DNA from 2 places in the Achromobacter veterisilvae genome. Region 1 is predicted to be linked to the other one. Evidence: riboswitches for the same ligand, from Rfam matches in the RefSeq annotation. Region 1 holds a riboswitch; the other holds the start of a gene.
What was found. Region 1 has a riboswitch for thiamine pyrophosphate ahead of WHX56_RS17085 (sodium:solute symporter family protein). Riboswitches for the same ligand answer to the same signal wherever they lie in the genome.

Region 1 (10,358 bases):
CAGATCGGCATGGGGAATCACCTGGCTGATGCCGGCATTGTTGACCAGGACATCGAGCCTGCCCCACCGCGCCGTTGCCTCCCGCACCAGCCTTACCCTGTCGGCATCCACCGACAGGTCCGCCTGGACGTATGCCGCATTGCCCAATTCGCGGGCCAGGACGCGGCCGGTTTCGACCGAACTGCGCGAATGCAGGATGACGGCGTAGCCTTCGTGCGAGAGCCGGCGGGCGATGGCCTCGCCGATGCCGGAAGTTGAACCGGTGACGAGGGCGACGGGCCGCGGCGGTTTCAGGTCGGACATGATGTCAGGGCCTCCCGTCCCAACCTTCGAACGCGCTTTCGATACGCGCCAGGCGGGCGCTGATCGCGCGCAGCCCCTGCAAGAAAAACATCGGCGCCCGGTTCGCCGGGAATTCGATCAGTGCCGTTCTCATCCTTGTTCCATCTTCGGATAGGGGTAATCCGCGCGCAGCGTTTCGTCAATCGAGGCCCTTCTGTATATCGAAGTCTGGAGGATCGCACAACCCCCGCGGGACGGAGCATCGATTCGTCCGATCGTCATCACGGGACCCAGAGAGAACATTTCCAGCTCGCGATGCGCGCCCGGTGGAGTCGGTGTAAATTCCGTGCTCCGGCATCCTCCAACGGGAGCGCGGATTCGGTGCGCATCGCGCGCTGATCGGCGCCCTTGGGGCGCCGGCCCCGCCGCCGGTTCAGACGGTGTCCTGGTCCAGCCTGCGCACTGCCGCGCTCAAGGTCGAAAAATCGAACTCCTTGCGGCCGCGCAGCAGGCAGCGCATCAGCACGGTGGTCGCGACCGGCACCAGCGCGGCCAGCAGGAAGGATTCCAGCAGGTACGTCGGCTTGTCGCCTGGCGCCGGGAAGTAGAACAGGCCGGCGGCCAGGCCGCTGATCGTCGCGGCGGTGGCCGTCAGGCCGTCATGCTTGCGGCTGAAGAGGCCGTAGAACACCGGGAACGCGGCCGCCGAGCACAGCAGGTCGGCCAGCAGGAACAGGTACAGCACGCTGTATCCCTGCGAGGCCACGATCATGACGGGAATGGCCATCAGCAGCACCAGCCAGCGCGCCAGGCGTTTCATGGTCATGGATCCGGCGTTGGGCATCAGGCGCCGCAGGTCGACCGCGATGATGCTGGAGACGGCGCTGATCGCCGTGTCCGCCGTGCTCATGACCAGGGACAGGCCCAGCGGGATCAGGGCGATCACGAACCACGCGGGCGCGTGCGGCATGATGACGCTGAACAGCGCGATGGAACTGTCGCCTTGGGGGGCCAGGCCCACGAAGGCCAGGCCGAACAGGCCCATCAGGAAAATGAACGGAGCGACCAGCACGCCGCCCAGCAGGAAGCCGTTGCGCATGGTGCGCGCGTCGCGCGCGGCGTAGATGCGCTGCCAATTGCCCTGGTGGAAGATGCCGGTCAGCAGGATCGCCACGAAGAACGTCAGCCCCGCCTTCACGCCCACCGGGTCGGTCAGGTCCAGCAACTGGGGGGCCTTGGCCTGCAGCGCCTCGATGGTGGGCAGCGCTCCGCCCGCCGCCTGCCAGCCGACCGCGCACAGGACCACCAGCAAGGGCACGATCACCATCATCTGCACCTGGTCCGTGAAGATGGAAGAGCGCAGGCCGCCGTAGCTGGTGTAGAGCAAGGTGGTGCCCATCACGATGGCGGCCGTCGCCCACAGCGGCACGGGCGCCAGCATGGCGACCAGCTTGGAGATCGCCGTGACTTCCGCCGACAGCGCGATGAAGAGGTAGAACAGCATGATGAACAGCGCCAGCCCGTACATGGGGCGGCCGTAGCGGGCCATCAGGAACTCGGTCAGGGTGTGCCCGTGCGGGATCAGTTCGCGCATGCGCCGGCCCAGCGGAATCATCACCAGCCGCGGCGACATCGAGCCCAGCGCGTAGCCGATCACCGCCGCCAGGCCGCCCCAGGTCGCCGCCTGGGCGGGCGAAAACAGGATCCATGCGCCCAGCGTGGACGCCATCAGGGTCAGGATCGTGCCGACCGGCCCCTGGCTGTTGCGGGCCACGATATAGTCTTCCAGCGTGCCGCGCTTGCGCCGGGTATACAGGACGCTGGCCAGGGCGAAGCCGCCCGAGAACAGCAGCAGCCACATCAGGGCGACGGGTTGGGTCAGCATAAGGATCGGTCCTCCCGCTGCCGGCCACAGCCGGAGGCGCAACGCGGCGGCCCCGCCCGACCAAGGGGGACCGCAAGATGAATGGAAAGCTAGGGAGGGCGCGCGAGTCTTGCGATGTCCTTCCCTTCGCCGGCATTACCCGGATCAGGTTCAAAGGGTTACCGCGGCGACGCGGAATCTCAGCCCGTAAGAGGCTCCCCCAGGAATTGCCGCAAGATTAGGAGAGCGGCGCGCCAATGTCAACGCATTTGCGCAGGACGGCAAGCGGCCCCGCGGTCCGGCATTTGTGCTAAGTTCGCCCGCTTGCGGCGCCCGTTCGCGTGTCCGCCGAAAGCCCAACCCTGCCCCCTCGCCTCCGGCCCCGCCGGACACTGACCGCCATGTTGCACCTGAACCTATTCATTTTCGGTTGCGGCCACCATCGCGCCGCCTGGCGCCATCCGGATTCCCCCGTGGAACGCCTGGGCGACATCCGCTATTACGAGGAACTCGCCCGCACCGCCGAGCGCGGCAAGCTCGACGCCGTCTTCTTCGCCGACGGCCAATCCGTCGACAATATCGGCGACGGACCGCGCTGGTACCTGGAGCCGCTGACCGCCATGGCCGCCATCGCGCGCGCCACCACCCGCATCGGCCTGATCAGCACGGTTTCCAGCACGTTCTTCACGCCCTTCCACGCGGCCCGCATGGTCGCTTCGCTGGACCACATTTCCGGCGGGCGGATGGGCTGGAACGTCGTGACCTCCATGTTCGACGCGGAAGCGCGCAACCATGGCTACGAATCCATGCCCGGCCACGACTGGCGCTACGCGCGCGCCGAGGAATTCGTCGACGTCGCGCTGCGGCTGTTCGACTCCTGGGAAGAGGACGCCCTGGCCATCGACCGCGCCGGCGTCTATGGCGTGCCGGAACGCGTGCGCAAGATCAATCACCGCGGCGAACACTTCCTGGTGGACGGGCCGCTTACCGTGCCGCGGCCGCCCCAGGGGCATCCCGTGCTGTTCCAGGCGGGGGCATCGGACCAGGGCCGCGACCTGGCCGCCCGGCGCGCCGAGGCCATCTACGCGGTCGCCTATGACCTGCCCGCCGCCCAGGCCTATTACCGCGACATCAAGCAGCGGGTGCTGGCCGCCGGCCGCAAGGCCTTCGTGCCCATCATGCCGGGCCTGGTCACTTACGTGGGTTCGACCGAAGCCGAGGCCCGGGCCAAGCAGCGCGAACTGGACGTGCTGCTGCCCAGCGACGCGTCGCTGCGCCAACTGGGCACTTTCGTGCTGCAGGACTGCTCAGCCTGGGAGCTGGACGCGCCCGTGCCGCCCCTGCCGCCGCTGTCCGGGTTCACGGGTCCGAAGGGCCGGTACGCGACCATTCTGCGCATCATCGAGACCGAACGGCCCACCGTCCGCCAACTGCTCGGGCGGCTGGCGGCCGGCGGCGGCCACTGCACGATGGTGGGCACGCCCGAACAGATCGCCGACCGGATGGAGCACTGGTACCGCAACGAAGGGGCCGACGGCTTCAACCTGATGCCGCCTTCGCTGCCCGGCGGCATCGACGACTTCGTCGAGCAGGTGATCCCCGTGCTGCAGCGCCGCGGGCTGTTCCGCACGGATTACGAGCACGACACCCTGCGCGGCCACCTCGGCCTGGAAAGGCCTGGGCGCCAGCCCGCGCGCGGATAGCTTGTGGGACAGCGTCGCGATCCAGTCGTACAGCACGACGCCGGGCCGACGCAGCATGGCCGCGCCCAGGGCGCCGACGATCATCCAGGCCATCATGGCGCGCCCGGCCCCAATTGCAGCCTCAGGATGCGCCGCAGTTCCAGAATCGCCTCCGGCGTCTCCTGCACGCTATGCGAATAGCGGATGATCTTTTCGGATTCCGCGCCGTCCAGGTGCGCGCTGCGGTACGGAACCAGGCCGTCGTCCGATTCCGCCAGCGGCACGCCGGGCGTGTCGTTCGCGATGATGCTGTGATACCGCACCGACGGCGAAATCGGCATCCGGGCAGTCAACTGTATGTAGCGGTCGTTCTCGCTCAGGTTGTCCACGCCATTAGGCACGCGGACCGGGGATTCGGGCGGAGGCGCGCCGTCCGCGTCGGTCAGGCGGCTGAGCCTGGCGAATTGCCGGACCGCCGCGGCCGGCAGCGTGATCAGGTTGGACAGCCAGCGCGACAGCGTGTTCTCGGCGAACGGCGTGCCCCGGTGCGGCGCCGCGATGAACACCGCGCGCGTGATGCCGGGAAAGGCGTCGAAGCTCAGGATCGGATCGAACTCGGCATGCGCCTGTTCGAGCCGGACGCCGTCCAGCCGGCCGTGGTCGCGCAGCGCGTCCCACAGCACCGTGCCGGACGAAGACACCAGCAGCCGGCTCAGCACGCCGCCCATGCTGTGGCCGATGACCACGGCGTCGCGCGAGGCCTGCGCCGTGCCGGCGGGATCGAAATGCGCCATCGTCCGGCCCAGCGCTTCGCGGATGGCGCGGTTGTTCATCGCCAGGGGAGCGTTGGTGGGGTAATAGATCTGCCAGATCTGATAGTGCTGGCGCAGCGTCTCGTCGCCCAGCACCTCGTTGGCCACGTTGATCCAGGCTTCCGGACTGCTGGCCAGGCCATGCAGCATGATGATGGTGCGCCGACCCGGATCGTAGGGCTGCAGCAGGTACACGTGCGGCGCCTCGATGCTCTCCTCGCCGCCCAGCACGTTGCGCAGGGCCTGGGTGGCGAAGCCGGAACGCGCCAGCCACAAGCCGTAGCCCGACGTGAAATTCGCGGCCAAGGGCACTCTCGTGCCCGCCAATTGCACGGCGTCGCGCTTGTAGGGATCGTATCCGATCAGGGTGGTCTCCCTTGCGGCCATCACCTGCTCCAGCGTATCGCCCGGAAAGCTCAGGATCGCCGTCACGGCCGGGAACGGCGTTTCGCTGAACGGCGTCTTGAAGGTGTCGGCGTCGTTCACGCGCCGGGCCGTGACCGCCACCAGCTCGGCGCCGAACCCGTCGCGGCGATACATGCTGCGCAGGCCCTGGAACGTCAGGGTGGAAGCGGGCACCAGCTCCAGCGGCAGCCGCAAGCCATGGGCGAGCTTGACTTCCGACATCTCGCCCAGCACCTGCCAGGGCCCCGCCGACACCGTCGCGCCCGGCTCGGGCGGATGGCCGCGATACTGCTCGAACAGGCGCGTGACGGCCTGCTGGACGGCGTAGTTGTAGTAGTCGCGCACCTGGGTCTGCCGGTCCTCGAACGCGCGGTCGCTGGGCGAGCGCGGCGTGAAGAACAGGTACGCATAGGCGGCCCGCGCGGTCTGTAGATAGGCGTCCAGCAGCCGGTCCACGCCCTCCTGGCCGACAGGGCGCTGCTTTTCGGTCGCCAGCGCATCCATCAGCCAGACTTCGGACAACGTGGCCAGGCGCCGTTCGCTGTCCAGCCCTTCCGTCGCCGCCAGCGACCGGGTGCAGGCGTCGCGGTCCTTGCGGCACTCCTGCGCGTTCAGGCCCAGGACGGCCATGGCCTCGCGCGCCGAAGCGCTGAGCCGGCCGGTGGTGAGCACGTCGCCCCGGCGCTGGGCGATGTAGTCCTGCGTGCTGACGGAAGACACCTTGACGCCCGCGCAGCCGGCGCACAGGAACACGGCCGCGAACGCAAGGCCTCGCAAGAATGCCGCCTGCCGGCGACCCCGCGCCGCCGTCATGGCGCGCTCCTGGCGGACGCCGGCTGGCGGATGGCGCGGGAAAACGCGGCCGGGTCCGGCCCCGGCGCGGCCGGCACGCCGATGAACGCCTGCTCGCGCAGCGCCGCCAAAGACTGGCCGCGGTCCAGCCCGCCCTGCTCGTACAGGTACTCCGGCAGATAGCCGGACAGCAGGATGCGGTAGTCCATGGGCAGGCCCGGGACGATGGCGCGCACCATGCGGTAGACCAGCGTCGTGCAGTTGGCGGTCACCGTATGGTAGAAGCGCGGCGTGTCGGCCAGTTCGTTCGCGGTGCGCACGTAGGACAGGAACAGTTCGCGCATGGCGGACAAAGGCATGCTGACTGGATAGAGATACACGCGTTCGGCGCGCGGCCCCGCGCGCACGTAGAGGATGTCGCGCTCTTCCGCGGCCACGACGCTCAGTTCGAACTGCTTGAAGAAACCGCCTATCTCGGAGAACTGCTCGCCGCGCTCCTTGCGGATCTCGACCGAGAACACGACGTGGCGGCCATCGCTGAAACCGAAGGACACGAGCGTGTGCGCGATTGCCGGACTGCCCCAGTACGACAGGACCATGTCCACGGACGCGAGCCGGTCGAGGTCGTAGCGCCGGGTTTCCCAGCGCGGCGTGTAGCGGGCATCGCTGTCCGGCTGCCAGTCGAAGTTGCGCACGTTTTCCAGCGTGACGACGGACTCCGCGACGCTGCCCCGCAGCGTGCGCGCCACGTCGTCGGCCCAGACCCGGTCGTTGGACGGCGCCAGCGCCTGCCACCAGCCGCAAAGCGCCGCCAGCCCGATCAGATAGGCCCACAGGGCCCGCCGCGGCCGGCCGCGCCACAGCGCCACGGCCGCATAGACGCACAGGCCGCCCCAGGCGAGCGCGGCCGCGCCCTTGGCCACCGCGCCCGCCGGCACCCGGTAGCCCAGCGCCAGGCAGCCCCACACCGCGGAAAATGCCAGCAGCAGGCTCAGGACGGCGCGCCCCGCGACGGCGAGGGCGCGGGGCGCGGCGCGGCTAGCCCGCGCCATATTGCTGCACGATTTCCAGGACGCCGTTGATGACGAACTGGACCGCCATGCACACCAGCAGAAAACCCATGATTCGGGAGATCGCCTCCACCCCGCCCTGGCCGATCACCGCCACGATGCGGCCGGCCGACCGCAGGCAGGCCCAGAACAGCAGGCCCAGCACGGAAAACACGATGACCGGCGTGACGGCCACTACCCAGGGCGCATAGTCGTGCGCGACCGTCGAGTCCAATGACGCCGCTCCGCTGATGATCATGGCGATGGTGCCCGGCCCCGCGGTTCCGGGCAGGGCCAGCGGCACGAACGCGATGTTGGGCACTTGCCGGTTGGCCTGCGCGTCGGCGACGTCGGCCTGCGAGGCGCTCGTGTCTCCGGAAGGAAACACCATGCTGAAACCGATGCTGGCCACGATCAGCCCGCCCGCGATGCGCAGCCCCGGAATCGAAATGCCGAAGGTATGCATGATCCAGGCGCCGGCGTAGTAGGTCACGACCATGATGCCGACCACGTAGAACGCCGCCTGGGTCACCTGGCGTTCGCGCTCCTTGTAGGGAATGTGCTGGCCCAGGGACAGCAGCAGCGTCATGGAGGTCAGCGGATTGGCCAGGGGCAGCATCAGGGCAAGCCCCAGGCTCACCAGCTTGCCCAATTGAATCAGGTCGTCGGTCATGAAGGCCGCCTTTATGCGAGATGCGCGGCCCGGTATCCGGCGGCTGCGCAAGAGATGCCAAGTAGTGTAATGTACTATACATTACATACATCGACCGGAATGGAAGGCCCCATACCCGGTCTTCCCATTCGAGGCAGGAGGAAGGAAGTGAGCACGGTTTCCAACGGTCCGGCGCCACGCCCGCTGACCGGCAGAGGCGAAGCGCGGCGCGTGCGCCTGCTGGAAGCGGCCACGCAATCGTTGCTGCAGCACGGCTACGCCCAAACGTCCATCCAGCGCGTGCTCCGGCAGGCCGGCGGCTCCGCGGCCACCGCCTATCAATTGTTCGGCAACAAAGAAGGCCTGCTGGCGGCGGTGCTGCAGCATGAGCTGGACGGCCTGCGCGCGGCGGTATTCCCCGACGCCGTGCTGCAACAACCCGTCGGCGCCGCGCTGCACGAGTTGGCGGTGCGCTTGCTGGCCTATTCCCTTCTGCCCAAATCGGTTGCGCTGTACCGCCTGCTGGTATCGGAATGCCATCGCCTGCCGCACTTGGCCGAGTCGCTGCGGCTTGCGGTGGAAACGCAGATCCACGCGCCGCTCGAGCAATGCCTGCGCCAGGCCTGCGAACGCGGCGAGCTGCGCATCGACGACCCGCGCCAGGCCGCGCTGGCGCTGGGCAACCTGATCAATGGCATCGCCTCCCATGCGCGCCTGTCCGGCGGCAGCCCCGAGGGCCCCAATGCCGAACACCTGGCCGCCTGCCGCTACGGCGTGGACACGCTGCTGCGCGCCTTCCGGGCCTAGTGCCCTGTCCCGCGCCGATTGCATCATCCTTTATGATCATCAGCCTTGCACTTCGTCGTGCAATACCGGATACCCGAGGACGCTGCCCGGCATGTCCCTGCCTGCCGCCTGCGGCGCCCTGCCTTTTCCCCCGGAGTTTTTCTTGAGCGATATTTACCAATTCAGCCGCGGCACCGCCCCGCTGCTGGTTTCCATCCCCCACCTGGGCAGCCAGATCCCCGGCCCGCAGCGCGCGCAGATGACGCCCGTCGGCCTGCAATCCGGCGACACCGATTGGCACCTGGATACGCTGTACCGGTTCGCCGAGGCCATGGGCGCCTCGGTCCTGGGCGCGCGCTATTCGCGCTACGTGGTGGACCTGAACCGTCCGCCCAACGACGAAAGCCTGTACCCCGGCCAGACCAAGACCGGCCTGTGCCCGGCCCAGACCTTCCGCGGCGACGCCCTCTACCTGGATGACGCCGTCCTGACCGACGCCGAGCGGGCCCACCGCCTGCAAACCTATTGGCAGCCCTACCACGCCAAGCTGCGTGAAGAACTGGACCGCATCAAGGCCGAGCACGGCACCGTGCTGCTCTGGGAAGCCCATTCGATCGCCAGCGTGCTGCCGCGCCTGTTCGAAGGCAAACTGCCCGACCTGAACATCGGCACCGCCGACGGCGCCGCCTGCGCCCCCGACATCCTGGCGATGGTCGAAGACCGCCTGCGCGGCTGCTCCGCGTATACCTGGGCAGTCAACGGCCGCTTCAAGGGGGGCTACATCACGCGCCACTACGGCGCGCCGGCGGACGATGTCCACGCCATCCAGTTGGAAATGTGCCAATCCACCTACATGGACGAAACCCATCCCTACGGCTATCGCGAGGACCTGGCCGGCAAGGTGATTCCGGTCGTCGAAAGCCTGGTGCAGGCCGCCCTGCGGCAGACGGGCGCGCGCCGGCGCTAGCCGCGCCAAGCCGCCGGCGCGCTCCTTCCTCCGGAGCCATCGAAACCCGCCGGCCGCTCCATCGCCGTCTCCACGGACACCAAGGCGCCTTCCGCCTATTTCACTGGCCCACGAATGGGCCCATGTCTATCTCCTCACTTTGAAACCGTCCCAGCGCCTGCCGGCCTTGGGACGATTCCTGCTTTCCGCTAATTCCGGGTTTACCCCAATTATTCAGATCACAGGCAAGGTCGTAGCATATCAAATGAGCTTCGTAAAACATTACGAGCCATAATGAAAAATACACGGAGACAAGAAATGAAGACATGGAGTCACGCCGTCAGCGGCGCGCTGGCCGTGTGCGCCCTATTCGCAGCAAGTGCGCACGCTGCCGATCCGGACACGTTCAAGATCGGCGGCGTGGTGTCGTTGTCGGGCACCTACGGCATTTTTGGCGAAGACATGCGCAAGGGCGTCACCATCGCCATCGAACAACGCGGCGGCAAGGTGCTGGGCAAGCCGATCCAGGTCACGTGGGAGGACGACGAGACCAAGCCGCAGCCCGCCGTGCAAAAAACCACCCGCCTCATATCCGACGGGTCGCAGATGATCTTCGGCGCGGTCAGCTCCGCCAGCACGCTGGCGATCATGAACATCGCCAAGCAGCGCAAGATCCCGCACCTGGTCACCATGTCGGCCGACGACAAGATCACCGTGCCGGGCGGTTCGCGCTACACGTTCCGCACGTCCAACACGCTGGGGATGGAGCAGCGGATGGCGCTGGCATACACCAAGGAGCAGAAGCTCAAGCGCATCTATGGCGTCACGGCCGATTACCAGGCCACCCGCGATAGCTGGGACTGGTACCGGCGGGAAGCCGAGAAGGCGGGCATCGAGATCGTGGGCGCGGACTTCCCGCCGCTGGGCAACCGCGACTACTCGTCGATCGCCGATAAGATCGCGCGCTCCAACGCCGATGGCGTGGCGCTGTTCATGACGGGTTCGGACGCAGTCACCATGGTCAAGCAAGCGGGCCAGATCGACCTGGGCAAGACACGCAAGATCTTCGGCCCGGTCATCGCCGACGA
Region 2 (10,358 bases), 1.3 Mb from region 1:
TCCAGCTCCACCCAGCGTTCGGCCAGCGGATGCTGCACGCCCTGGTTCTGGCCGATGGGCCGGTCGAACACGATCCGCTCGCCGGCGTAGGCGGCGGCCCGGCGCAAGGCCGCCCGCCCCAGTCCGGTCGCCTCGGCCGCCAGCAGGACCCGTTCGGGATTCAGGCCGTGCAGGATGTAGGAAAAGCCCTTGCCTTCCTCGCCGATGCGGTCTTCGACCGGCACCTCCAGGCCGTCGATGAACAGCTCGTTGGAATCGACGGCCTTGCGCCCCAGCTTTTCGATTTCGCGCACGCTGACGCGGCTGCGGTCCAGGTCGGTGTAGAACAGGCTCAGGCCCTGAGTCGGCCCGGTCACCTGGTCCAGCGGCGTCGTGCGCGCCAGCAGCAGAATCTTGCTGGCCACCTGCGCCGTCGATATCCAGATCTTCTGGCCATTGACCACGTAGCGGTCGCCGCGGCGCACGGCCAGGGTGCGCAGCTTGAGCGTGTTCAGGCCGGTATTCGGTTCGGTCACGCCGAAGCAGGCTTTCTGCTCGCCGCTGATGATGGGCGGCAGCCAGCGCGCGCGTTGCGCGTCGCTGCCGTGCACCACCACCGGGTGCAGCCCGAACACATTCATGTGGATGGAGGACGCGCCGGCCATGCCCGCTCCGGAAGCGGCCACGGTCTCCATCATCAGCGCGGCTTCCTGGATGCCCAGGCCTGCCCCCCCGTATTCGGCCGGCATGGCCACGCCCAGCCAGCCGGCGCCCGCCATGGCGCGGTAGAAGTCCTCGGGGAAACCGCCTTCCCTGTCCTTGCGGGTCCAGTAATCGTCGTCGAATCCGGCGCACAAATCCTGTACGGCGTGGCGGATGGCGATCTGCTCGTCGGTAAGCGCGAAATCCATGGGCTGCCTTTCGAATGAAGGAAAAATCGGCGCAAGCCGGCCGGCGGCTTCAGGCGGCCTGGCGCAGCATCAGCGCCACGCGGCGGCAACTGGCGACCAGTTCGTCTCGCTGGTTGTAGGCGCTATGGCCGAACACCACGATGCCGTTCTGCGGACGCGAACGGCTGTCGCGCAGTTCCAGCACCTCCGTTTCCACCCGCAAGGTGTCGCCGGCGAACACGGGGCCGGGAAAGCGCACCTCGTCCCACCCCAGGTTGCCCACCGTGGTGCCGAGCGTGGTGTCGCCCACGGAAATGCCGACCATCAGGCCCAGCGTGAACGCGCTGTTCACCAGCGGACGGCCGAACTCGGTGGTCTTGGCGTATTCCGCGTCCAGATGGATGGCGGCCGGATTCATGGTCATGGAGGAAAAGAGGACGTTGTCGGTCTCGGTGACCGTACGCCGCACGTCATGCCGGAAGCATTGCCCGACCTGGAACTGCTCGAAGTACAACCCTGCCATCGTCGTGTCTCCTTGGCGCCGCGTCGTGGAACTTTTGTCCCGCCTGGCCATGGACATCCCGGCCGGCCGCGTTAAAATGAACGCTAACATACTGTATGCATCCATACAATATTGGGAACAACCCCAAGGAGACAAGCAATGACCGGGAATCTGGTGAATCGGCAGGTCATCTTGAAAGAAAGGCCGCTGGGCATTCCGCAGGCCGCGCACTTCGATATCCGCACCGCGCCGGTGCCGGAACCGAAGGAAGGCGAAGTCCTGGTCAGGAACCTGTACCTGTCGGTGGATCCGGCCATGCGCGGTTGGGTCAATGCCGCCGCCAACTACTCGGACCCCGTGGCCATCGGCGAGGTCATGCGCTCGTTCGCGGCCGGACGGGTCGTCGCATCGCGCAATCCGCGCTATCCCGAAGGCTGCCTGGTGATGGGCATGCTGGGCTGGCAGGACTATGCCGTGACCGACGGGCGGGCGATCCGGCGGCGCGTGCTGGAGACCGACTTGCCGCTGTCGCTGTCGCTGGGCGTGCTGGGCCTGAACGGCGTCACCGCCTACTTCGCGCTGAACGCCTGCGGCGAACCTCGGGCCGGGCAGACCGTGGTCGTCTCCACCGCCGCGGGCGCCGTCGGCTCGGTCGCGGGGCAACTGGCCCGCCACCTGGGGTGCAGGGCCGTGGGCATCGCGGGCGGCTCGGCCAAGACGCGGCTGTGCGTGGAGGAATTCGGCTTCGATGCGGCGGTGGATTATCATGCGCCCGAGTTGGCGCAGGCGTTGGCACAGGCCTGCCCCGACGGCGTGGACGTCTACTTCGACAATACCGCCGGGCGCATCAGCGATGCGGTGATCCCGCTGATCAACCGGCACGCCCGTATCGTCGTCTGCGGCACGGCGTCCGTGGCCAGTTGGGATCCATGGCCGACGGGTCCGCGCGTGGAACGGCATCTGCTCAACAAGGCGGCGCGCATGCAGGGCTTTCTGGTGTGGGATTATGAACACCGCTACGAGGAAGCCGTCGCTGCGCTGGCGCCGCTGGTGCGCGAGGGGAAACTGCGCTTTCGCGAAGAAATCCTGGACGGCATCGACGCCGCGCCGGGGTCGATCGCCGATCTCTATCAAGGCAAGAACATGGGCAAGCGCCTGATCCGGCTGGAGGATGCCTGAATGACCGACAAGGCAGTCAATACCGCGCAGGAAAACTGGGACCAGCGGCTGGGCTTCCTGATGCACGATGTGTCCAGGTTGCGCCGCAAAGTCTTCGACGAAGTCATGAAGCCCGAAGGCATCACGCGGTCGCAGTGGTGGGTCATGGCGCACCTGTCGCGGCACGACGGCATGTCGCAAAGCGACCTGGCCGACGTGCTGGACCTGGGCCGCGCCGCGCTCGGCGGCCTGGTCGATCGCCTGGAAGCGCTGGGCTATGTGCGCCGGGGCGCGGACGAACAGGACAGGCGCACCAAGCTGGTACTGCTGACGCCGGAAGGCCGCGCCATGATCGAACGCATGCGCGTCAAGAGCGACGTCATGAGCGAAGCCATCCTGCAGGGGCTCAGCGCCGGCCAACGCCACCAGTTGGCCGACATGCTGAGCCTCGTGAAGCGCAATCTGCTGGCCTTCGACACGTCTCGCGCCTGATGGGCCCGTCCGGGGGAACTTGACAACCCCATCCCGCGCTCGGAACATACGGGAAATCCACCCGGGGAGCTTCGGCAAGAAGCTGAGAATCCGTTGGCGGGCCCGGACCGGGCCCGCAGTGCACGGCGACCCGTCGAACCTGATCCAGATAACGCTGGCGTAGGGACGGTGCCGCGGCCTCGAGCGTGTACGCCACACAGGCGTCGCGCCCAGCCGCCCTCCCCGCCAGCGCGTTCTTCCCGCAAGGACCGCCCGGCATGCAAGCCCGCCCTCTCTCCCTCGCCGCCCAGGCCCGGATCTCGCAAGACCTGCTTGAGGCCGTGCGCCGCGACGCGCCCCTGGTGCAGTGCCTGACCAATTTCGTATCGATGAACTACGCGGCCAACACGCTGCTGGCCATCGGCGCTTCTCCCGCCATGGTCCACGCCGCCGAGGAAGCGCCGGAGTTCGCCCGCCTGAGCGGCGCGGTGGTGATCAATATCGGAACGCTGTCCGCGCCCTGGCTGGACAGCATGCTGCTGACCGCCGGCGCCGCCGGCCAGGCCGGCACGCCCTGGGTGCTGGACCCGGTGGCGCACCACGCCACGGCCTTCCGCCGCGCGGCGGTCGCGCAACTGCTGGACCTGCGGCCCGCCATCGTCCGGGGCAATGCTTCCGAAATCATCGCGCTGGCCGGCGGCCAGAGCGCCGGCAAGGGCGTGGACTCCGGCAACGCCGTGGCGCAGGCCGAGGTGTCCGCCACCGCCATCGCGCAGGCGCGCCGCACCGTGGTCGCCGTCACCGGCGAGGTGGATTTCGTGACGGACGGCGCGCGTTCGGTTCGCATCGCGGGCGGCTCCGCGCTGATGCCGCGCGTGACCGCGACGGGCTGCGCGCTGACCGCGGCGGTCGGCGCGTTCGCCGCGGTGTCGCGGACCGATCCCTACGCCGCCGCCGTGGCCGCCCTGTCGTGTTTCGCGCTTGCCGGCCAGCGCGCCGGCGCCCTGGCCGAGGGGCCGGGATCGTTCGCGTGGCGGTTCCTGGACGCGCTGGCGTCGCTGGAAGCCGACAGCCTCACCCGGGAATCGCCGCTGCGCTGAGCGCCGCCTGCCGGTAGTACACGCAGATGCGCCGGCCCCCGATCTCGTGCACCTCGATCGGCAGTTCGTACAGTTCGCTCAGGACTTCCGCCCGCACCAGTTCGGCGGGCGTTCCCTGATGCGCGATGCGGCCCGTCCGCATCGCGACGATGCGGTCCGCGTAGGTGGACGCGAAATTGATGTCGTGCAGGACCAGCACCACGGTCTTGCCCAGTTCGTCGGCCGCCCGGCGCAGGGTGCCCATCATGGCGACGGCGTGCTTCATGTCCAGGCTGTTCAGCGGCTCGTCCAGGAGGACGTAGCGGGTGTCCTGGCACAGCACCATCGCGACGAAGGCGCGCTGGCGCTGCCCGCCGGACATCTCGTCCAGGTAGCGGTCGGCCAGGAGCTCCAGGTTCAGGTAGGCGATGGCGCGGTCGATGTGGCCCTTGTCGTCCAGCGTCAGGCGGCCGCCGGTGTGCGGATAGCGGCCGAACGCCACCAGGTCTTTCACCGTCAACCGCAGCGGCAGGTGGTTGTCCTGCCGCAGGATGGACAGGCGGCGCGCCAGCTCGCGGCTGTCGGCCTTCGTCACGTCCAGGCCGTCGACCAGCACCCGGCCCGCGGACATGGGCAGCAGGCGGCTGACCATGGACAGCAGCGTCGATTTGCCCGCGCCGTTGGGTCCGATGATGGCGGTGACGCCGCCCGCCGGCAGGGACAGGGTGACGCCGTCGACGACCACGCTGTCGCCGTACTGCTTGCTGATTTGCTGGATCTCTATCATCGGCGCCCCTTGCGCAGGATCAGGACGAGGAACATGACGCCGCCCAGGAATTCAATCACCACGCTGACCGTGGTGTTCAGGCCCAGCACGCGCTCGAGCAGCGTCTGGCCGCCCACCAGGAAAATCACGCTCAGCAGCGTCGCGGCGGGAACGGTGTAGCGGTGCCGGTCGGATCCCATGGCCTGGTAGGCCAGGTTGCTGACCAGCAGGCCGAAGAAGGTCACCGGGCCGACCAGCGCCGTGGACACGGACACCAGCACCGCGATCGCGGCGAGCGTCCGCATCAGCGTGCGGCGGTAGTCCACGCCCAGGTTCACGGCGATCTCGCGGCCCAGCGCCAGCACGTCGTAGCGGTGCCGCATGCGCCAGACCAGCAGCGAGGCCGCGCACACGGCCGCCAGCGCGATCGGCAGCAGGCTCACGCGCACGCTGTTGAAGCTGGCGAACATGCGGTCCTGCAGCACCAGGAACTCGTTGGGATCGATCAGCCGGACCACGAAATTCGACAGGCTGCGAAACAGCAGTCCGAAGATGATGCCCACCAGCATCATCAGGTGCAGGCTGCGCACCCCGTCGGCGAACAGCCAGCGGAACAGCAGGCAGGCGAACGCCGTCATGGCGCCGACTTCCAGCAGGAAGGCGGCCACCGGATGGCTGGCGGCCGCGGCCGCCTGCCCGAAGCCGAACACCACCACCGCCTGGATCAACAGGTACAGGGCATCGAAGCCCATGATGGCCGGAGTCAGGATGCGGTTGTGCGTGATCGTCTGGAACAGCACCGACGACAGCGCGACGGCATACGCCACCAGCAGCATCGCCGCCAGCTTGGCGCCGCGGAACGGGATCACGAAAGACCACTGCCCGTTGGCGCCCAGGGTCATGAAGGCGGCCATGCAGGCCAGCGCGGCGGCGGCCAGCAGGCCCAGCCGCCAGGCCTGCGGCGAGCGCGCGGCGGATGCCGCCGCCGATGCCAGGGTCGCGGTCTCAGGCAAGGCGGTTCCTCCGGGTGCGCAGCAGGCACAGGAACAGGATGCTGCCCAGCACGCCGACCACCGTGCCGATGGGAATCTCGTAGGGGTGGATCACCAGCCGGCCGATGATGTCGCAGGCCAGCACGAAGATCCCGCCCAGGGCGGCCACCCAGGGGATGGAGCGGCGCATGTTGTCGCCCAGCATCAGGCTGACGGCGTTGGGCACGATCAGGCCCAGGAAGGGGATCCCGCCCGCGGTCACGACGACCACCGCCGAAATCGCCGACACGATGAGCAATCCGGCCAGGGTCAGGCGCGCGTGGTTCAGGCCCAGGTTGGACGCGAACTCCCGGCCCATGCCGGCCACCGTGTACCGGTCGGCCGCCAGGTAGGCGGCGCAGGCCAGGCCGAAGCCGATCCACAGCAGTTCGTAGCGCCCCCGCAGCACGCCCGAGAAATCGCCGGTGGTCCAGGCGTGCAGCGATTGCAGCAGGTCGTAGCGGTACGCGACGAAGGTGGTCGCCGCGTGGATCACGCCGCCCAGGATCAGCCCGATCAGCGGCACGATGAACGGCGTGCGCAGCGGCACGCGGCGCAGCAGCGCCAGGAACAGCAAGGTGCCGGCCAGGGCGAAGCCCGTGGCCGTCAGCATCTTGCCGATCACGGGCGTGTCCGGCGCCAGCAGGGTGATGACCAGTATGCCCAGGGTCGCGGATTCGACGGTGCCGGCCGTCGTGGGCTCGACGTAGCGGTTGCGCACCAGCATCTGCATGATCAGGCCCGCCACGGCCAGCGACATGCCGGCCAGCAGCAGCGCCAGCGTGCGCGGCACGCGGCTGACCATCAACAGGCGCCAGGCGCGCTCCGCGTCCTCGCCGCCCCACAGCGCGGCCCAGGACAACTGGCCCGCGCCCAGGCTGACGCTGGCCGCGCACAGCAGCAACAGCAGCGCCGCCACCGCGGCCAGGCCGCCCCAACCGCCCATCGACTGCCGCAAACCCACCTACTTGCCTGCCGCCAGCGCGCCCGCGATCTCGTCGACGTTCTGCTGCATGGCCGTCAGGCCCGCGCTGCCCATCAGGTACCAGTTGTAGCCGTTCAGGTACACCACGCGCTTGTTCTTCCAGGCCTTGGTCTGGCGCACCAGTTCGTTGTCCAGCATGCGCTGGGCCGACACGCCCTCGCGGCCGATGGCCGCGTCGCGGTCGATCACGAGCAGCCAGTCCGGATCGGTCTGGGCGATGAACTCGAAGGAAATCGCCTGGCCGTGGTTGGACACGCTCAGCCCCGTCGTCGCGGGCTTCACGCCGAAGGCGTCATGGATCACGCCGAAGCGCGAGCCCGGGCCGTAGGCGCTCATCTTGCCGCCCGTGGTCAGCACGATCAGCGCCGTGCCGGCGCCGGCCGCCTTGGCGTTCAAGGCCGAGATGGACGCGCGCAGGGCGTCCAGCTTTTCCTTGGCCAGGGCCTGCTTGCCATAGATGGCCGCCAGCGTTTCCGTGTTGCGCGTGACGCTGCCGACCAGGTCCTTGGCGTCCACGGTCAGGTCGACGGTGGGCGCCAGCCTGGCCAGTTCGTCGTACTTGGGCGCGGAGCGGCCCGCCACGAAGATGACCTGCGGCGCGGCCGCATGGATCACTTCGTAGTTGGGCTCGAACATCGTGCCCACCTTCAGGTAGCGCTTGTCCGCGTACTGTTCGAGCTGCGGCGGCAGTTTGGCGACGCTGGGCACGCCCGTCGCCTCCACGCCCAGCGCGTGCAGGGTGTCCAGCACGGCCAGGTCCATCACCACCGTCTTCGCCGGATTGGCCGGCACGGCGGTTTCGCCGCGCGCGTGCTTCACCGGCACCGTCGCCTGCGCCGCGCACACCGCGGTGGCGGCGCCCAGGGCCAGGGCGGCGCCGGCCTGGGCGAACCAGCGGCGGGCGCGGCCCGTTTGCGTTTGCTTCTTCATGCGTACCTCTTCATGTGGCGGGCGCCGCGCGCCCGCCGGTCTCAGAACTTCACACCTACGCCCAGCCAGTAGCGGCGGCCGTCTTCGACGTAGCCGTAGTCGTCGTAGGCGACCTGCTTGTCGAACAGGTTGTAGATGCCGGCGTACACCGACACGGTCTTGTTGAGCTGGTACGAACCGCCCAGGTCCACAAAGGTGTAGGACGGAGCCACCAGCGACGACGAGGACGGGCCGGTGATGGGCTGGCTTTCCTTGCCGCGGTAGTTCACCCGCGCCCAGGCCTGCAGCGCATCCGACGCCTGCCAGTTCACGGTGGTGGTGAACAGGTGCTTGGGCAACTGGTTCAGCGGCTGGCCCTTGTACTCGCCGGATTTCTGTTCCGACTTCGTGAAGGTGTAGCTGGTGGTCAGGGACCATTCGCGCGACAGCGGCAGCTTCATGTTGGCTTCCACGCCCCGCGAATTCGCCTTGTCCACGTTCATGTAGGTGGTGGGGTCGGAACCGAACTGGTTGGGCCCGTCCGTGCACTGGCTTGCCGGGCACGCCACGCGGGTGATCTTGTCCTTGAAATCGTTGTTGAAGACGGTCAGGCCGGCGTTGAAGCCTTCGCCGTCGTCATACAGAATGCCGATTTCCTCGGTCACCGACTTTTCCGGCGTCAGGTCCGGGTTGCCGTACATGTTGCCGCCGCGGCTGACCTGGCCCCAGCCGGCCACCGTCTGGCGCAGGTCGGGCGCGCGGAAGCCGGTGGATACGCCGCCCTTCAGGGTCCAGCGTTCCGCCAAGTGCCAGACGCCGTACAGGCGCGGGCTGAAATGCGAGCCGAAGTTCTCGTCCTCGTCCATGCGCAGGCCGGCGGTGAGGGCGAAGCTCTCGGTCAGGCGCCATTCGTCTTCGGCGAACAGGGCCCATTGGTAGCGGTCCACCTTGCTGGGGCCGCCCGCCAACTGGTTGCCGGTCTGGTCGTTCAGGCGCTGGTTGAGGTAGCTGCCGCCCAGCGTCAGCATGTGCGAACCCAGCGGCAGCGACCAGCTCGTCTGCAGGTCCAGGTTCTTGATCTTCATCTGGCGCGAGCGGTTGTCGAACTCTTCCTGCTGCACGTAGCTGTCCGACACGCCCCAGCCCCAGCGGCCGGTGTGCGACAGCGCCCACTTGTTGCTGCGGTAGTCGGTTTCGGAAGACGCCGGGCATCCGTTGCGCGAGCAGGCCTCGCCCGGCGCCAGCGGTGCGACGGTCTTGCCCAGCGTTTCCTGGAGCTTCTGCCGCATGGTGGTCGCTTCCAGGACGATGTCGTGGTCGCGGTTGGGTGTCAGCGCCAGCTTGGCGGTCACGCTTTCGGAGTTCCGCTTGCGGAAGCCGCTGACGATGTCGTCCTCGTCGCGCTGCGTCGCCTGGCCGTAGATCTGCAAGCCCAGGAGATCGGTCTTGATCGGGCCGGCCAGGTAGAAGTTGCCCTGGTAGATATCGCCCGACTTGCTGCTTTCCTGGATCGTGGTGTCCAGGCGGATCTCGCCGCCCCAGGCGTCGGGCACCTTGCGGGTGATGATGTTGATCACCCCGCCCATCGCGTCTGAGCCGTACAGCGAAGACATCGGGCCGCGCACGACTTCGATGCGCTCGATGGCGGAAAGCGGCGGCGTCCAGCCGCCCTCCACGCCCGAGGAATCCGAGTTGGTGCGGGTTTCGCGGGAGTTCTGGCGCTTGCCGTCGATGAGGATCAGGGTGTACTTCGGGCCCATGCCGCGCAGGCTGATGTCCTGGCGGTCGCCGCCGCCGGTGACGATGACGCCCGGCACTTCCACCAGCGCGTCGTTCAGGTCGCGGTAGAACTTCTTGTCCAGGTCCTCGCGGGTGATGACGCTGATCGAAGCAGGCGCGTCCTGGATCTGCTGCTCATAGCCGGACGCGGTCACCACCACGGTTTCCATCGTTTTGGCGGCATCCCCGCTCTGCGCCCACGCCGGTCCCATCCCGAAACCCGCCGCGCACAGCGCCACGGCCAGCCGTGTGCGCGAACCCGGCGCGCGCCCGCCGCCGGCCTGATTTTTCCTGCTCATGATTCCGATTTCTCCCGTCCCTGGCTTGTGCGGCACCCTGCGTGCCGCATCCTGCCCGCTTCGACTTTATGAATGAAAACTATTCTCATATTAGAATTGGACCTGTCGGAGACCGGCAACCCGCTTTCCGCAACTTTTATTTTCTTTGCACTTCTTGACACTCCGGCCCGCGGCCATCCGCCAAACTGCCGGGTGCAGAACCGACGATACGAATGCCTTTTTCCCATTCCCCGGCGACGCGCCGCATCCTGCTGATCGACGACGATGTCGAACTGGCCCAGATGCTGCGCGAATACCTGGAACCCAACCATTGCCTGCTGACGCTGGCGCACACGGGCGCGCAGGGACTCGCCCTGCTGGCGCGGAACGACTTCGACCTCGTGCTGCTGGACTTGATGCTGCCCGACGGCAGCGGCCTGGATCTGCTCAAGCACTACCGGCAGCGCTCGCGCCGCCCCGTCATCATGTTCACCGCGCATGGCGGCGAGACCGACCGCGTGCTGGGCCTGG

Region 2: linked by a shared signal. The riboswitch ahead of thiM (hydroxyethylthiazole kinase) and the one ahead of WHX56_RS17085 (sodium:solute symporter family protein) in region 1 are both predicted to bind thiamine pyrophosphate.

What each region holds. Positions count from the first base shown of each region.
Region 1 covers NZ_CP148753.1:3,662,644-3,673,001, reverse strand. The annotation lists gene WHX56_RS17090 (SDR family NAD(P)-dependent oxidoreductase) at 1-303, opposite strand, end outside; gene WHX56_RS17085 (sodium:solute symporter family protein) at 716-2,167, opposite strand; TPP riboswitch at 2,272-2,378, opposite strand; gene WHX56_RS17080 (LLM class flavin-dependent oxidoreductase) at 2,548-3,849, shown strand; gene WHX56_RS17075 (esterase/lipase family protein) at 3,942-5,822, opposite strand; gene WHX56_RS17070 (DUF4105 domain-containing protein) at 5,855-6,889, opposite strand; gene WHX56_RS17065 (MarC family NAAT transporter) at 6,876-7,559, opposite strand; gene WHX56_RS17060 (TetR/AcrR family transcriptional regulator) at 7,707-8,345, shown strand; gene hutG (N-formylglutamate deformylase) at 8,488-9,291, shown strand; gene WHX56_RS17050 (ABC transporter substrate-binding protein) at 9,589-10,358, shown strand, end outside.
Region 2 covers NZ_CP148753.1:4,934,756-4,945,113, forward strand. The annotation lists gene WHX56_RS22820 (acyl-CoA dehydrogenase family protein) at 1-890, opposite strand, end outside; gene WHX56_RS22825 (MaoC family dehydratase) at 940-1,443, opposite strand; gene WHX56_RS22830 (NADP-dependent oxidoreductase) at 1,531-2,550, shown strand; gene WHX56_RS22835 (MarR family winged helix-turn-helix transcriptional regulator) at 2,551-3,021, shown strand; TPP riboswitch at 3,074-3,205, shown strand; gene thiM (hydroxyethylthiazole kinase) at 3,279-4,100, shown strand; gene WHX56_RS22845 (ABC transporter ATP-binding protein) at 4,075-4,866, opposite strand; gene WHX56_RS22850 (iron chelate uptake ABC transporter family permease subunit) at 4,863-5,759, opposite strand; gene WHX56_RS22855 (ABC transporter permease) at 5,851-6,822, opposite strand; gene WHX56_RS22860 (siderophore ABC transporter substrate-binding protein) at 6,841-7,791, opposite strand; gene WHX56_RS22865 (ligand-gated channel protein) at 7,833-9,848, opposite strand; gene WHX56_RS22870 (response regulator transcription factor) at 10,061-10,358, shown strand, end outside.